DNA from 2 places in the Shewanella sp. 2_MG-2023 genome. Region 2 is predicted to be linked to the other one. Evidence: predicted binding sites of a transcription regulator. Region 2 holds the regulator's gene; the other holds the start of a gene.
The links. Region 2 encodes sigma-54, which starts transcription at its own class of promoters, with help from an activator protein. Its sites were predicted from a motif close to GTTGGCACGNNNNTNGNNT; they were not measured.
Positions count from the first base shown of each region.

Region 1: the regulator sigma-54 is predicted to act here: its motif matches at 2,122-2,140, upstream of glnA (glutamate--ammonia ligase).

Region 1 is NZ_JAUOSO010000028.1:390-4,585, forward strand. Features, by position in the region: partial or broken gene Q4600_RS19970 (hypothetical protein) at 1-270, opposite strand, end outside; gene glnA (glutamate--ammonia ligase) at 621-2,030, opposite strand; gene typA (translational GTPase TypA) at 2,499-4,196, shown strand, end outside.
Region 2 is NZ_JAUOSO010000023.1:55,495-59,690, reverse strand. Features, by position in the region: gene rapZ (RNase adapter RapZ) at 1-323, opposite strand, end outside; gene ptsN (PTS IIA-like nitrogen regulatory protein PtsN) at 320-763, opposite strand; gene hpf (ribosome hibernation promoting factor) at 766-1,053, opposite strand; gene Q4600_RS19090 (RNA polymerase factor sigma-54) at 1,078-2,562, opposite strand; gene lptB (LPS export ABC transporter ATP-binding protein) at 2,744-3,475, opposite strand; partial or broken gene lptA (lipopolysaccharide transport periplasmic protein LptA) at 3,748-4,196, opposite strand, start outside.

The DNA.
Region 1 (4,196 bases), on a different contig from region 2:
GTCTACTTCTGGACCTTGGCCTGGAGTACCATCTTCAATTGGGTTGCTTGGGTCTACTTCTGGACCTTGGCCTGGAACACCATCTTCAATTGGACGGCTAGGAGTATCTTCTGGACCTTGGCCTGGAGTACCATCTTCAATTGGGTTAACAATTTCTGGTGAAACTGGTAACTCTGGCGAAGGCGTAGAATTGTTTCCACTAGAACCAGTCGATGAACATGCTGTCATTAAAGCGGCTGAGACTAAAGTAGCGATTAATTTAACTTTCATTTGTATTCTCTCATTAATTTGAATCATGACGATGAGTGGTCCCATCTTGTCGCATTACCAGTCACCTGACTTCGTAAGCGCTTGTTATGGGGTGTATATTAATGACTCAATTGTTAAGTGAATAATTGTTAATCTTTATAACACTCATAACCAAAAGTTATCTGATACATATTGATACATACCATTTGAGAATGAGGGTTTGTGTTTATAAATACAGAAGCATCTTGGTTGAGTTGGATAAAACGATGAATGTTCAGGCAATAAAAAAGCCCTTACTGAAACCAGTAAAGGCTTTTTCGTTAACTGTTGATGAGCTTAATCAAACTGCATCTGCGTTAAACAACTTCTACTTATAGAGAGTAGTAAAGTTGGAATTCCATTGGGTGAGTAGTACGAGATACTTGCTCACATTCTTCATTTTTAAGAGTTATGTAAGATTCAATAAAGTCTTTACTGAATACATCACCTTTCGTTAAGAATTCGTGGTCAGCTGCTAAGTTCTCAAGTGCATTCTCTAGAGAAGTTGCAACTTGTGGGATCTCAGCTGCTTCTTCAGCAGGTAGGTCGTATAAATCTTTATCCATTGCTTCACCTGGGTGAATCTTGTTTTGGATACCGTCAAGACCAGCCATAAGCAGCGCTGCGAATGCTAAGTATGGGTTAGCGGTTGGATCTGGGAAACGTGTTTCGATACGACGTGCTTTCGGGCTTGGTACCACTGGGATACGGATTGAAGCACTACGGTTACGCGCTGAGTAAGCTAACATTACAGGCGCTTCGAAATGTGGAACAAGACGCTTGTAAGAGTTTGTGCTTGGGTTAGTGAATGCGTTCAATGCACGAGCATGCTTGATGATACCACCGATGTAGTAAAGAGCTAGTTCACTTAAACCAGCGTACTTGTCGCCAGAGAATAAGTTAACACCGTCTTTAGCTAAAGATTGGTGAACGTGCATACCACTACCATTATCACCAACAATTGGCTTAGGCATGAATGTCGCTGTTTTACCGTATGCATGAGCAGTGTTATGAACCACATACTTCATGATTTGGATTTCATCCGCTTTGTTTGAAAGCGTGTTGAAACGTGTAGCAATTTCGTTTTGACCAGCTGTAGCAACTTCGTGGTGATGCGCTTCAACTACTTGACCTAATTCTTCAAGAATTAGACACATTGCACTACGAATGTCTTGTGATGAATCTACTGGTGCAACTGGGAAGTAACCACCTTTAACGAATGGACGGTGACCTGTGTTGCCGTCTTCGTAGCTTGTACCTGAGTTCCATGCTGCTTCTTTCGCGTCAACTTTAACGAAAGTACCTGACATGTCAGTGCCAAACTTAACGTCGTCGAATAAGAAGAATTCTGGCTCTGGACCAATTAATACAGTGTCAGCAATACCAGTAGACTTTAGGTATTCTTCAGCTTTTTTAGCGATTGAACGTGGATCACGTTCGTAACCCGTCATTGTCGCTGGCTCTAAAATGTCACAACGAATAAGACCAGTAACTTCTTCAGTGAAAGGATCTAATAAGAAAGAAGAAGGGTCTGGCATTAACACCATGTCAGATTCGTTGATGCCTTTCCAACCGTTGATAGATGAACCATCAAACATTTTGCCATCTTCAAAAAAGTCATCGTTCACTTGATGAGAAGGAATAGAGACGTGCTGCTCTTTACCTTTAGTGTCTGTAAAACGTAAATCTACGAACTTAACTTCTAGTTCTTCAATTTGTTTTAGGATTGATTCAACTGACATTCTTAAGCCTCCGGTAGGGTAAAGGGTTGTCCCTTAATGTAATCTTGTTATTCGTCAGACATCACGTCTGCTTTCGAATTTGATTTGTTATAAGCGACTTTCATGCCAGAAAGATAAGGCATTGATTTAAAATACAATAAAAATATCCCTCTCGCGTAAGGCACTAATAACGCACAACTTCGGTGCACCACTATGCGCACTAATGGTGCAAAAGTCCATTTCGGTGCATTGGTTTTAACGCCATCATTGATCTAGTTCATTAAAGCGTCACTTTATTGCGGCAATATGATCCTTTTTGAATTTTATCTTCTATCTTTAAAGCTTAAATTTTTATAAATAAGCAAGTGTTCAAAAATAATCCTATCTACTCAAGCCTTGCTGGAGTAGAATGGCACGCTTTTTTATGGTGGCTATACTTATTAGTCCTATAAACTCCTATTTTTATTTGATGGTATAGAGGTTTTATCCGTGTTAGAGAATTTACGTAATATCGCCATTATTGCTCACGTCGACCATGGCAAAACAACCTTGGTAGATAAGCTTTTGGCTCAGTCTGGCACCCTTGAAAGTCGAGGTGAAGCCACAGAACGTGTAATGGATTCTAACGATCTTGAAAAAGAACGTGGTATCACCATTCTGGCTAAGAATACAGCCATCAAATGGAACGACTACCGTATTAACATCGTAGACACTCCTGGTCACGCCGATTTCGGTGGTGAAGTAGAACGTGTTCTATCTATGGTAGATTCTGTTTTATTATTAGTTGATGCAGTTGATGGCCCAATGCCACAAACTCGCTTCGTAACTAAAAAAGCATTCGCACAGGGCCTTAAGCCAATCGTTGTTATTAACAAGATTGACCGTCCTGGTGCTCGTCCTGATTGGGTTATTGACCAAGTATTCGACTTATTCGACAACTTAGGTGCAACTGACGAACAGTTAGATTTCCCAATCGTATATGCTTCTGCATTAAATGGTTTCGCTTCATTAGATCCTGATGAAACTAGCGAAGACATGACACCACTTTTCCAAACAATTGTAGAGAAAGTATCTTCTCCTGATGCTGATGCGGAAGGTGACTTCCAAATGCAAATCTCTCAAATCGATTACAACTCATACGTGGGTGTTATCGGTATTGGTCGTATTAAGCGTGGTAGCATCAAGACCAACCAACAAGTGACTGTTGTTGGCGCTGATGGCAAAACTCGTAACGGTAAAATGGGCCAAGTATTAGGTTACATGGGTCTTGACCGTCACGAAGTTGCTGAAGCTAACGCTGGTGACATCATTGCAATTACTGGTCTTGGCCAATTACAAATCTCAGACACAATCTGTGCGCCTTCTACATTAGAAGCGCTACCTCCGTTGTCTGTAGATGAGCCAACACTAACAATGACTTTCCAAGTCAACACTTCTCCATTCGCTGGTAAAGAAGGTAAGTACGTCACTTCACGTAATATCCTTGAGCGTCTTGAGCAAGAGCTAGTTCATAACGTTGCACTACGTGTTGAAGAAACTGAATCTCCGGATCGTTTCCGCGTATCAGGCCGTGGTGAATTACACTTAGGTATCCTAATTGAAAACATGCGTCGTGAAGGTTACGAGTTAGCAGTATCTCGTCCAGAAGTTATCGAAAAAGAAATCGATGGCGTGATGTGTGAACCATTCGAAACATTAACTGTAGATGTTGAAGAAGAGCATCAAGGTAGTGTTATCGAAAAGCTTGGTACCCGTAAAGGTGACATGCGTGACATGCAGTTAGATGGTAAGGGTCGTGTACGTATCGACTTCGTTATCCCTAGCCGTGGCTTAATCGGTTTCCAAACTGAATTCATGACTGCGACTTCTGGTACTGGTCTTATCTACCATTCATTTGACCATTACGGTCCAGTGAAAGGCGGCGATATTGGTCAACGTGCTCGTGGCGTATTGATTTCTAACGCTACTGGTAAAGCACTGACATTCGCATTATTTAACCTTCAAGAACGTGGTCGTCTATTTATTGGACACGCTGCTGAAGTATACGAAGGTCAAGTAGTTGGTTTACACGCTCGTGCAAATGACTTAACAGTTAACTGTTTGAAAGGTAAGCAACTTACTAACATGCGTGCATCTGGTACAGATGAAGCACAAGTACTGACTCCACATATCGAAATGACACTTGAG
Region 2 (4,196 bases):
TTTTTTGACAGAGGGTGTAAACGGCGGGTTTCACTGTAGCGCTTTAACAGCACTTTATCATTAGAATTTAAAAATAAACTAATGATGGTCGTATCGTCAGAAAGCAAGGCTATCTGCTCTTCTAGCACTTTGCCTTGCTCTTCAATATTACGAACGTCGACGCTAATCGCGACAAGGTCGTTATTGCCTTTGAGCTGTTCAAGTAAACTACCAATAAGTGGTAAAGGTAGGTTATCAACACAGTAATAACCTAAATCTTCTAATACCCTTAGTGCTACTGATTTACCTGAGCCTGATCGTCCTGATACGATGACAAGTTTCATGCAGTTATAACCTGATAAAGTTCTGTAGCGTCATGACTCTTTCGAAGTCGCTTAAGGATTAATTTATCGCTCAGTTTTTCAGCCATACTCGACAGCGTACTTAAATGCTGTTGGCATTGATCAGAAGGAACTAACAGCGCAAATAATATATCCACGGGTTTCTTGTCGATAGCATCAAACTCAATGCCTTCTTCACACTTGATCAAAATTGCTATCGGTTCTTCGATATCAGTTAATCGACCATGAGGAATCGCAATGCCATTTCCTATACCTGTACTACCCATTTTTTCACGTGCTATTAAACTTTCAAAAATAGCCTGTGAAGATAGGGTTGGGTACTGGGCAGCCATTAAATCGCTGATAAGTTCCAGTACTTTTTTCTTACTGCCCGGCGTGGCGCAGGTAGTGCACGCCGGCTGCAGAATGGTGCGAAGTTCCATCGTTAGTGTTTAATTAACTTCTCTTTGTGTTTAATTACCTGACGATCTAATTTGTCGATCAGGGCGTCAATTGCAACATACATATCAGCGTTCTGTGATACCGCAAAAACTTCACCTCCTTTGAGGTGTAATTTTGCCTCTGCAATTTGTTGCAGCTTTTGAACATTGAGCACAACGTGAACATTATTGATCTGTTCGAAGTGTCGTTCAAGCTTTGAAAACTTAGTTTGTACATACTCACGTAAAGATTGAGTAATTTCCACATGGTGCCCAGTCAGGTTAATTTGCATAGATCATCCTCCAATAACAAAGGCTTATAGGCTTTTGCGTTGGTTTGAGGGAGGGATGAGCATTGCTTCACGATATTTGGCGATCGTACGCCGAGCAACATTGATCCCTTGTTCTGCCAATAGCGTCGCCATTTTACTATCGCTAAGTGGCTTTTGCTGGTTTTCCGCTGCAACAAGCTTCTTTATAAAGGCACGAATTGCAGTAGAAGAACACTCTCCGCCATCATCAGTACTCACATGGCTTGAGAAGAAATATTTTAGTTCAAAAAGTCCCCTAGGGGTGTGCATATACTTTTGTGTCGTGACACGCGAAATGGTTGATTCATGCATTTCAACGGCTTCAGCAATGTCATTAAGTACCATTGGCTTCATTGCTTCTTCGCCAAACTCAAAAAAGCCTTGTTGAAATTGCACAATACAATTAGCCACTTTTAATAAGGTTTCATTGCGGCTTTCAATACTTTTGATAAACCATTTCGCTTCTTGCAAATGACCACGGATAAATTGGCTGTCTGATTGGTTTGCTGAGCCTTTTGCCATTGCTGCATATTGCTGATTCACACCAATTTTTGGCATGTTATCTGGATTTAACTCAACGACCCAACGGCCACTCTTTTTAAACACTGTCACATCAGGAATGACATATTCATCTTTAATAGGAGTGATCTGTAACCCTGGACGTGGGTTAAGCGTTTGAATAAATTGAATCGCTTCGCGTAAATCATCTTCTTTAAGCTTGGTTTTACGCATTAATAATCTAAAGTCGCGGCCTGCAATTAAGTCTAGGTGTTCTGCAATCAGTAGCTTAACGTTATCGATACAAGGTATTTCATTAGGGTATTGGCCAAGCTGAATCATCAAGCATTCGCTTAAATCTCTTGCTGCAACGCCTACAGGATCAAAATGCTGTACTCGTTTGAGTACAGCTTCAACTTCATCGAGTTCAATATCTTCTAGGCCTAAAGCTTGCAATATGTCTTCAGTTGTTTGGGTTAAGTAACCACGTTCATCAACGGCATCGATAATCGCTGTAGCAATTACCAGATCGTTTTCAGAAAAAGGGGTGAGATTTTTTTGCCACTCTAAATGCTCATATAAGCCTTCTGTGGTTTCACCCTGAAAAGGCATATCGTCATCACGAGCCACTGCGCCAGAACCTGAACTTGGGGATGCTGTGTAAACTTCATCCCATGTGGTATCCATTGGTAATTCGTCAGGCATGGATTCTTTGGTCAACGATTCAGTGGTGTCTACGGTTGAGGTGTCTTTTTCAACAGTCACTTGGCTGTTATCACTAAAATCAGTATCGGTTTGCTGGGCGTTTTCTTTTACAGGTTCTTTTGCTTTAGCAAACTCATCTTCGAGCTCAAGGAGTGGATTTGAGTCAAGTGCTTGTTGAATTTCTTGCTGTAGCTCCAATGAGGAAAGTTGCAATAAGCGAATGGCTTGTTGCAACTGTGGGGTCATAGTCAGGTGTTGACCCATTTTAAGTTGGAGTGAGGCTTTCATTTACCGCTTATCCCTAATTGAGTTTCATCATCGCGACTAACAATTGTGTGGGTCTAGCACCTTTTTAAACTGCTTCTAGGCTTAAGCTTAACCTTGGCTTAAGTTCAGTCTAGAACATTGCACTAAAAAGTGGGACTGATACTGGTCGCGACATGCCATATTGTGCACTAAAGAATGCTAACTATAGCTTGAATTGCTCACCTAAGTATACTGACCTGACTTGCTGATTGTCTAAGATTTCAGCAGGCGTGCCTTCTGCAATTAAATCACCGTGGCTAACAATATACGCGCGCTCACATACATCAAGCGTTTCACGAACATTATGGTCGGTAATGAGTACTCCAAGTCCACGATTTTTTAATTGTTGAATAATTTTCTTGATATCTATCACAGAGATAGGATCGACACCGGCAAAAGGCTCATCTAGCAGAATGAACTTAGGATTTGCCGCTAATGCGCGTGCGATTTCAACACGTCGACGTTCACCACCCGATAATGCCATACCTTGGCTATCGCGAATGTGAGTAATATTAAACTCTTCTAATAAGTGCTCTAACTCTTCGATGCGCTGCTCAGTCGTTAAACTTTTGCGGGTTTGCAACACCGCCATAATATTATCGTGTACGGTTAACTTGCGAAAAATGCTGGCTTCTTGCGGTAAATAACCAATGCCTTTGCGTGCACGCAGGTGCATTGGATCTGCCGTGAGATCATCTGAATCAATTAATATGCGGCCTTTATCACTTTTAACTAAGCCAACGACCATATAAAAGGTGGTGGTTTTACCTGCACCATTTGGCCCTAATAGCCCAACAATTTGACCTGTTTTAACGGTAAGACTGACATTTTTGACCACTTGGCGACTTTTGTAGCTTTTAGCCAAGTTTTCAGCTGTTAAGGTAATTTGGGTCATTATTGAGTTTGCTCTAGCGCTGGTGTTTCAGGTAATGCATCTGAAGCTGGTTGCTCATCAATTGATGCAGGTTTAGCTATTGCAGGTGTTTCAGATTCAGTTGCTGCTGCCGAATCTAAACCATTTTCAGTGTTTTCGATAACGGCATCAGATTGATTTTCAATTAACTTCTCAACTGTTTCTTCAGGTGCTTGCTCTGTGACTTCTTCTGTTGAAACAGGCTCAGATGAGGCGCTATCTGGTTGCTCTGAAGTGTCTTTCGATTCATTTAAATCAGGATAGTTTTCAGGCTGGAAAATTGTGATGACTCGGTCTTTTCCGTCGCCAGTACTTTCAGCGATCAATTGCTGTTTTTCAATATTATAACTGATGAGGTTACCGGTAACTTGGCTACCTGCTTGATCAAGTTTAGCGTTACCTTTTAAGGTTAAAATACTGCTGGCTAGCTCATATCTGATTTCATTGGCACTGGCTGTACCAATACGACCATCATCTAACTCTTGCGAGAATGTAGCCGGATTACCGGTGGCAACCATGGTTTTTTGACCGCCAGACTCTTCACTAAATGCGCGCAATTCATCTGCATTAATGTTAATCGTGCCTTGGGTGACGTTAACAGGGCCAAAGAAAATAACTTGGTTATTTTTAATGTCTGCTTTTTGGCTCACAGCTGCGACTTTTAGCTCTTGTTGTAGATCGCCTTCTTTAGCGTTAACGCCAG